Regions from separate parts of the Agromyces solani genome, predicted to be linked through region 1. Evidence: predicted binding sites of a transcription regulator. Region 1 holds the regulator's gene; the other holds the start of a gene.

The links. The regulator LexA, encoded in region 1, represses DNA repair genes until DNA is damaged. The targets are predictions, from matches to a motif close to TCGAACANNTGTTCGA.
Region 2: a site for LexA is predicted at 1,790-1,805, ahead of AC3RJ7_RS16170 (HNH endonuclease signature motif containing protein). Genes of this name have one in related genera too.

The regions. Positions count from the first base shown of each region.
Region 1 is NZ_JBYRER010000002.1:994,053-998,465, reverse strand. It holds gene AC3RJ7_RS12340 (histidinol-phosphate transaminase) at 1-1,126, opposite strand, end outside; gene AC3RJ7_RS12335 (LysM peptidoglycan-binding domain-containing protein) at 1,232-1,624, opposite strand; gene lexA (transcriptional repressor LexA) at 1,898-2,566, shown strand; gene AC3RJ7_RS12325 (alpha/beta fold hydrolase) at 2,573-3,313, opposite strand; gene metE (5-methyltetrahydropteroyltriglutamate--homocysteine S-methyltransferase) at 3,423-4,413, opposite strand, start outside.
Region 2 is NZ_JBYRER010000003.1:804,294-808,706, forward strand. It holds gene dcd (dCTP deaminase) at 1-31, shown strand, start outside; gene AC3RJ7_RS16160 (RNA polymerase sigma factor) at 136-789, shown strand; gene AC3RJ7_RS16165 (hypothetical protein) at 791-1,576, shown strand; gene AC3RJ7_RS16170 (HNH endonuclease signature motif containing protein) at 1,837-3,288, shown strand; gene AC3RJ7_RS16175 (alpha/beta hydrolase family protein) at 3,524-4,413, opposite strand, start outside.

The DNA.
Region 1 (4,413 bases):
CGTCGATCCTATTCTCGGCGGACGGGCCGGCTTCGCCGGACGTGGAGCCGACCGGCGCGAACACCGCGATCGCCTCGAGGAACGCGGTGGTCTCCGCCTCGGTGCCCGCACTCACCCGAAGGTGCCCGGGGATGCCCAGCTCCCTGATCAGGATGCCTCGCGCCAGCAGCCCCTCGAACACGGCGTGCGGGTCGTCGACGCCGCCGAAGAGCACGAAGTTCGAGCCGCTGCGGTGCGGAGCGAAACCCAGCCGTGCGAGTTCGGTCGTGATGCGTTCGCGCTGACGGCGGATGTCGTCGACCATCGCCAGCATCTCATCGGCGTGGGCGAGCGCGCCGAGGGCTGCGGCCTGGGTCAGCGCCGAGAGGTGGTAGGGCAGGCGCACGAGCCGGAGGGCGTCGATGGTCGCGGGGTCGCCGGCGAGGTAGCCGACGCGCGCGCCCGCGAATGCGAACGCCTTGCTCATGGTGCGCGAGACGACGAGGCGCGGCCGCCCCTCGAGGAGGGTGAGGGCACTCGGCGTGCCGGGGTCGGCGAACTCGAAATACGCCTCGTCGACGACCACGATGCCGCGCGCCGCGTCGGCGACGGCACGCACCGTGTCGAGCGGGAGCGGGGTCCCCGTCGGGTTGTTCGGCGTGCAGAGGAAGACGAGGTCGGGGTCGTGCTCGCGCACCGCGGCCGCCGCCGTCTCCGGGCTCAGCTCGAAGTCGTCGTCGCGCTCCGCGGAGATCCACCTGGTGCCGGTGCCGGAGGCGAGCAGGGAGTACATCGAGTAGGTCGGCGTGAACCCGAGCACCGACCGACCGGGCCCGCCGAACGCCTGCAGCACCTGCTGGAGCACTTCGTTCGAACCGTTCGCCGCCCAGATCTGCTCGGGAGCCAGCCCGTGGCCGAGGTACCCGGCGAGCGCCTCTCGCAACTCCGTGAACTCGCGGTCGGGATACCGGTTCAGTCGGAGGATCGCGGCGGCGACCCGGGCGACGATGTCGTGCGCCACGTCCTCGGGGATGGTATGCGTGTTCTCGTTGACGTTGAGGGCGACCGGCACGGCCTTCTGCGGAGCGCCGTACGGGGAGCGACCACGGAGGTCGTCACGGATGGGAAGGTCGTCGAGACTCGTCACCGAACCATGCTAGCCACGCTGCCCGGGCCCGACGCCGCGTGCGTCACCGTGTGACCGAGGCCCCGACCGGCGCCGCGGTGCGGCAGGCTGAGACGCGCGCACCGCTCATTCGGAAGCGGGGACCGCGAGACGCTGGCCTGGCTCGATCGTCGCGCCGTCGAGCCCGTTGAGCCGGACGATCTCGGCGATCGTGTCGCGCGGATCGGCCGAGGGGTCGATCGCCTCGGCGATCTCCCAGAGCGAGCCGCCGACATCGACCGTGACGTACTGCAGCGACCCGCCGCCCGCCATGTCGGCGGCGGCACCGCCGGTGTTCAGCACGGCGGTGAACGCCCAGATGACGATCGGCAGCGCGGCGAGGGCCGTGAACACGACGCGCCCGCGTCGGGTCAGCCGCAGCCGCGTGCGAACCCCGGGGCCCGCCGCCCCGTCGACGCGGTTCGCACGGGGCGTCGATGCACCGTGACGGTACTCGTTCGTCATGATCGCTGCGCTCATGTCACCCTCCTGCGTGGACTGCATCCGGCCCTCGGCCGGGAGGGCCGGATGCGAATCTCTGTTCCGAATATATCTTCGAACATCTTCGACTGCAAGCATTCGGCGGCGGAACTCGTGCGAACCGATGTGGCGACACACTCGAACGAATGTTTGCCGCGCCCGCCCGTGGCGGATACAGTTTCGAATGTCTGGGAACAGTGGACCAGACACCACCGACATCCGATCGCGAGGGCGATCGCAACGAGGGGCGGAATCGTGAAGAGCGACAACGACGTGCGCGAGATCGGCAGGGCACGCCGCCGCAAGAGCCTGAGTGCGAAGCAGATCGCGATCCTCGAGGTCGTGCAGCGGTCGGTCGCCACCCGCGGGTACCCGCCGAGCATGCGGGAGATCGGCGACGCGGTCGGCCTCTCGTCGCTGTCGAGCGTCACGCACCAGCTCAACCAGCTCGAGCTCGCCGGCTACCTGCGACGCGACCCCAATCGGCCCCGCGCGCTCGAGGTGCTCATCGAGCTCCCCGGGCTCGACGAGCGCACTCCGTCGGCGGGCGAGCCCGCACCGGTCGGCGACGCCGCGATGGTGCCGCTCGTCGGTCGCATCGCCGCCGGCGTTCCGATCACGGCCGAGCAGCAGATCGACGAGGTCTTCCCGCTCCCCCGCCAGCTGGTCGGCAAGGGCGAGCTCTTCATCCTCAAGGTGGTCGGCGACTCGATGGTCGACGCGGCCATCTGCGACGGCGACTGGGTCGTCGTCCGGTCGCAGCGCACCGCCGAGAACGGCGAGATCGTCGCCGCGATGCTCGACGGCGAGGCGACCGTCAAGGTGTTCCGCCAGCGCGACGGCCACACCTGGCTGCTGCCGCGCAACACCGCGTTCGAGCCGATCCTCGGCGACCACGCCGAGGTCCTCGGCAAGGTCGTCGCCGTGCTCCGGACGGTCTGAGCCCGATCAGGCCGCGCTCACCGCGTGACCCTGGCCTCGCAGCCACTCGACGATCGCGTGCATGAACCCGGTGTGATCGTCGCGGAAGACCGTGTGTCCCGTGCCGGGCACCGTGGTGACGGTCATCCCCCGGCGCCGCAGGTCGGCCGCCACCCGGTCGGTGATGAGCAGGCTCCGCTCGGCGAGCAGCACGAGGCTCGGCGCCACCAGACGCGTCGGCGGCACGAGGGGACGAGTGTCGGCGAAGCCGAGGATCGTGCGCTTGTCCCAGTCGCGCAGCGTCGCGAGCTCGATGTCGACGTCGACGGCGCTCCACTTCGGGTTCATCCGAACCAGCGCGCCCCGTCGCGGGCGGGGGGCGATCGCGAAGAAGACCTTGTACGCGAGACCGAGCGGACCCTTCGGGAACGCGAAGGCCGGGTCGACGTAGATCGCGGCACGCGGTGCGAGACGGTCGGCGACGAGACTCGCCACGAGGCCGCCCAGCGAATGGCCGAGCACGACGTCGGGCGGGCCGTCGAGCATCGGCGCGACGGTCTCGACGACGTCGTCGGCCCAGGCCGCCGGCGAGTACCGTGAAGCGCGCGGGCTGCGCCCGTGACCGGCGAGGTCGACCGCGAGCACCCGGAACCCCTGCGCCTCGAGCTCGGCGGTGACGCGGTGCCACGCGCGCGAGTCGGACATGATGCCGTGGATGAGGATGGCCGTCCGGGATCCGGCGCCCGTCTCGTGGACCGCGAGTTGCATGCGACGACGGTACGTCGGCCGCCTGTGCATCCGCCCCGTGGATGATGCGAGGCCGCCGAACATCGACGGGGCGGATGCCGCGTGCCCGCGACATCCGCCCCGTCGACGCCTATCGGACGGGTGCCGAGACCGCCGCGCCCGCGGTCGACGACGCGCCGCGGACCGCGCGCGCCGCCTCCACGAGGTTCGCGAGCGAGGCGACCGTCTCGTCGTAGCCCCGGGTCTTGAGCCCGCAGTCGGGGTTCACCCAGAGCCGCCCGGCCGGGATGCCGGCGGCGGCCCGCTCGAGCAGTTCCCGCAGCTCCGCCGTCGACGGCACGCGGGGCGAGTGGATGTCGTAGACGCCCGGTCCGATGCCGTGGTCGAAGCCGTTGGCCGCGAGGTCGTCGACGACCTCCATCCGGCTCCGTGCCGCCTCGATCGACGTGACGTCGGCGTCGAGCGCCTTGATCGCCTCGATCACGACACCGAATTCGGAGTAGCAGAGATGCGTGTGCACCTGCGTGCCCGGCGCTGCCGCGGCGGTCGCGAGGGTGAACGAGCCGACCGACCACTCTAGGTACGCGGGCTGTTCGGCGAGCTTCAGCGGCAGCAGTTCCCTGAGCGCCGGCTCATCGACCTGGATGATGCGGATGCCCGCTTCCTCCAGGTCGGCGATCTCGTCGCGGAGGGCGAGCGCGACCTGACGGGCGGTCTCGCCGAGCGGCTGGTCGTCGCGCACGAACGACCACGCGAGGATCGTCACCGGACCCGTCAGCATGCCCTTGACGTGCCGGTCGGTGAGCGACTGCGCGAACGTCGACCACTCGACCGTCATCGGCGCCGGGCGCGAGACATCCCCCCACAGGATCGAGGGGCGCGTGCAGCGCGAACCGTACGACTGGACCCAGCCGTGCTCGGTCACGGCGAAGCCGTCGAGCAGCTCGGCGAAGTACTGCACCATGTCGTTGCGCTCGGGCTCGCCGTGCACGAGGACGTCGAGGCCGAGCTCCTCCTGCAGGCGCACGACCCGCTCGATCTCGTCGCGCATGAGCGACGCATAGCCGTCGGCGTCGAGTTCGCCGCGCCCGAGGCGTGCGCGGGCGACGCGGAGGTCGCTC
Region 2 (4,413 bases), on a different contig from region 1:
CGTCACCGACGCCGGCGCGAAGGGCGAGTAGGGGCTCCGCACCGCTCACCGCGGCACCCGAGGCGGATGCCTCGCGCCGTCGCCCGGTGTCACCCGAATGCGGGACGCAGCCGGCTGCCCTACACTCTTGCGTCCATGGGCGATTTCGACGGAGTGCTCGCGCACTCGGCCTCCCGCGGCTGGGCGATGCCGCGGGCCGCGAGCGGCGGCGCTGAGGCGGCCGACGGCTTCGAGACGGTGCTGCTCGCCGCGAAGGCGGGCGCGCCGTGGGCGTCGGCCGAGCTGTGGAACGCGCACGCGGGCGCCGTCGCCGGCTTCCTCCGCGCACGGGGCTCGGCCGAGCCCGACGACCTCACGAGCGAGGTGTTCCTCGCCGTGTTCGACGGGCTCGACCGCTTCGAGGGCGGCGCGGCCGAGTTCCGCACCTTCGTGTTCACGATCGCGTACCGGCGGCTCGTCGACGAGCTTCGCCGACGGTCCCGGCAGCCGTCGAACCAGGAGTGGGCCGACGAGGCCGACCCGCGGCGGGCCGCGAGCGCCGAAGACGAGGCGATGGGTCGCATCGGGGATGCCGCGGCGCGGGCGATGCTCGACGGGCTGCCGCCCGACCAGCGCGACGTGATGGTGCTGCGCATCATCGGCGACCTCACGGTCGAGCAGGTCGCGGAGGTGCTCGGCAAGCGCCCGGGCGCCGTGAAGGCCCTGCAGCGACGGGCGCTCACGGCACTTCGTAAGAAATTCCCCGCAGGGCGTACCCCTGCGGCGGCCTCCGGCGATAGCAGGGAGTGAGATGAGCAACCACCGCATTCACGACGACGAGGCCGCAGCCCTGCTGCGCGGCGACGTGCCGCCGCAGCGTGCCGACCTCGCGGGCGTCGCCGACGCCGTGGCCGGGTTCCGACTCGCGTCGACCCAGGCCGCGCCGAAGCCGTCGGCCGAGTTGCTGGCGCGACTCGACGCCGACCGCGTCGCGGCGGGCTCGATCTCGTTCGATCCCCACGCAACGACTGCGGCGACGAGCCAGACCCCCAGTGGCTCGTCGCCGAAGATACGGAGAAGAAGAGTGACGTTCACTGGATTCGCCGGGCTCGGCCTGGCTGCCAAGATCGCGATCGGCGCAGCGGCGGCGACCGCCGCAGGGCTCACGGGTGCAGGTGCTGCGGGTGCCGCCGGCGTGCTGCCCGCCCCCGCGCAGGAGCTGTTCGACGGCGTCACCGGCCAGCAGGACCCGGGCGGCGAGCACATCAGCGACTCGGGCCGTGAGCACCGCGAGTTCGGCCAGCAGACGGCTGAAGACGCCCGCGAGAAGGGCGCCGAGAAGCGCGACGCCGCCCACGAGAACGCTGAGGAGAGGCGCCAGGCCGGCCTCGACAAGGCCGACGAGCACCGCCAGGGCGACGCCCCGGCCGAGACCGGCCAGCAGGCTGCCGAGGACGGCGCCGCCAACGGCGACGAGAACAGCCAGACCGGCCAGGAGACCGCCGACGACGCGGCTTCGAACGGTGAAGAGCGCAGCGGCGACGGCCAGTCGACCGCTGATGACGCGCGTGACGGATCCCCCACCCCCGAGCGATGAACCTCTGACGTTCTCGCACCCGTCACGACGCGACGGCGAAACGGGCTCCCGACCGGCTGGGAGCCCGTTTCGTGTTTCTCCGGGGGGCGATTCGGTCGGTCGGATCGATCGCGCGCGTCGGCGTCGCCGTGTCGGTCGAGTAGCGCCCGACGGAGGAGGGCGCGTATCGAGACCACGCCCGAGCCCGCACGCCGGGGGAGTTCTCCACAATCTTCGAACATTTATTCGAATGTCGGACCGGATTCCGGTAGACTCTGGGCATGTCCGAACCCGCTGAAATACCCGCCCTGACCGGGGTTTCAGCGGTGCTCGAGGCCCTCCGGGAGGCCTGGTCGGGTGCGCTGCTCGCCGGGGCTGCCGGCTCGGTCGACGCATCTGCCGACGTGCGAGTGATGAGTGATGACGGCTTGGTCCGGGCGACGGAGGCATTGGGCGAGTTGTCCCGTCGGGTGCAGGCGTTGCAGGCGCCGGTCGCGGCCGAGCTCGCGGCCAGGTCGAGGCCGGGAACCGATGAGGTGGCGCGCAAGCACGGGTTCTCCTCGGCCGAGCGGTTGATCGCGTCCGCGACGGGCGGTCGCTACCAAGAGGCGGTGAAGCTCGTCGCGGTCGGGCAGGCGACCGCGCCCCGGGCGGCCTTCACGGGTGAGGTGCTGCCGCCGAAGCATCCCCACCTCGCTCGGGCGATCGCGGCGGGTGCGGTGTGCGTGGATGCGGCCGACGTGATCCGCCGGTTCCTCGACGGGGTCGCCCCGCGGGCCGACCGGGTCGAACTCGGCGAGGCCGAGGCGTTCCTCGTCGACCGCGCCCCGGTCGTGGGCGTCGACGGGCTGCACCGCCTGGTGAAGCTGCTGCAGGCCCGCCTCGACCCCGACGGGGTCAAGCCGCGTGAAGACGAGCTGCGGGCCGCGCGCGAGTTCCGGATCTGGGAGGACGAACACGGCATGATCCGGTTCACGGGTGCCGCCGACCCGGTCAACGGGGCGCCGATCAAGCTCGCGATCGAGACCCTCGTCGGTGCCGAGATCCACCGGGCCCGCGACGCGAACCGGCGCGCAGCCGATGGGCCGGCCGACGGTGACGACGTCCTCGCCGAGCAGCGCACGATCCCGCAGATGAACCTCGACGCCCTCGCCGACATCGCCCGCCACTCGCTCGGCGCGAACGACGGTCCGGCACCGCTCAGGCAGGTGATGGTCGTGGCCCGCGTCGACGCTGCAGCGCTCGAGTCCGGTCGAGGTCACGGCACGATCGACGGCATCGAACAGCCCGTGTCGATCCCCTCGATCGAAGAACTCGCGATGCACGCGGGCATCTCGCCCCTGTACGTCGGCGACGGCTGCGAGCAGACCCGCCTCGGCCGATCGCGGCGCCTGTTCTCCCAGGCGCAGAAACTCGTCCTCGTCGAACGCGACGGCGGGTGTGCGTGGCCCGGTTGCACTCGGCCGCCGTCGCACACGCAGGCGCACCACATCCGGTGGTGGAAGCGGCACAGGGGCACGACCGACCTCGACAACGGCATCATGCTCTGCGCGCACCACCACCACCGCATCCACGACGACGGGTGGGTCATCCTCATCGAGGACGGCTTCACCTGGTTCGTGCCACCCGCCCACCTCGACCCCGAACGGCGACCACGGGCCGGCAATCGAAGACTCCCGGCGATCGCCCCACCGCCACCCGACCTCGCCGCTCACCTCGCAGAGGCCGCCTGACCCCGCGCCGGTCGATCGGGATCGGTGCCGGGCCGCACTCGACGACGGCCGCGGGCCGGTTGCTTCGGCGGGTGACTACTCGGCCGCGGCGCACGGCGGTGCCGTCCCGGTGTCTATGCCGCGGGTTGCGTGGCGGTGCCGTCGCCCGGTGTCCACGCCGTCGGTTGCGCGGCGGTGCCGTCGCCGAAATCTGCGCAGTGGCGCTGCGGGGGCGGGGATCCGCCTGTTCCCGCGCTCAGCGGCCCACGGCGGGGACGCCGGTCGCGGTCGAGGGTGCGACCGCGTCGACGGCCGTGAGGCCGCCGGCGGCGAACGCAGTGACCGCGTCGAGCACGGGGTCGGCGCCGAGCACGCGGACGTGCCCGAACCCCTCGGTGACGAGCAGGCGCGAGCGGTCGCCGTGCGCGGCGTGCAGCCGCTCCGACTCGCTCGAGGCGACCTCGCGGTCGCCGCGGTCGTGCGCGATGAGCAGCGGCACCCCGTCGGGCAGCGGCGCGCCGACCGAATCGAAACGTCCGTACGCGTCGGGCACGTCGGGCAGCACGCGGCGCGCGAACCCGCGCGCCAGCGCGTCGGCCGTCGCCGTCCGCAAGCCGAGGCGGGCCGAGAACGAGTCGACGAGGTAGCGCGCGTCGGCCATGCCGGCGATCGCGGCGACGCCGGCGGTCGAGGTTCCCTCGCGCACTGCGGTGAGTGCGGCGAGTGCACCGAACGAGTGGCCGACGATCAGCCGGAACCGACCGTGCCGCTGCTGCAGCGCCTCGATCGCGGCGAGGTAGTCGCGGATGTCGGTGAACCGCCCGGCCGAGTCGCCGTTCGCCGGAGCGTCGAACGCGACGAGCCGCAGGCCCTCGGCGCGCAGTTCGCGCACGATGGGCGCGAACTGCGACGCGCGACCGCGCCACCCGTGCACGAGCAGCACCGTGTCGGCGCCGTGCCCCCACGAGTACGTGACGACGTCGCGACCTCGAACGCGAAGGCGACCGCGTTCGGCGTGCTCATGCACGGTGCGGTCGTGCTGGCGCACCGAGAGCGCGGGTCGAACCCGACGGAAGAGGGGCAGCGCGACCCGGGCGGCGAGCTCGGGTGACACACGATCGGCGGCGCGGATCGCGGCGACGTGGG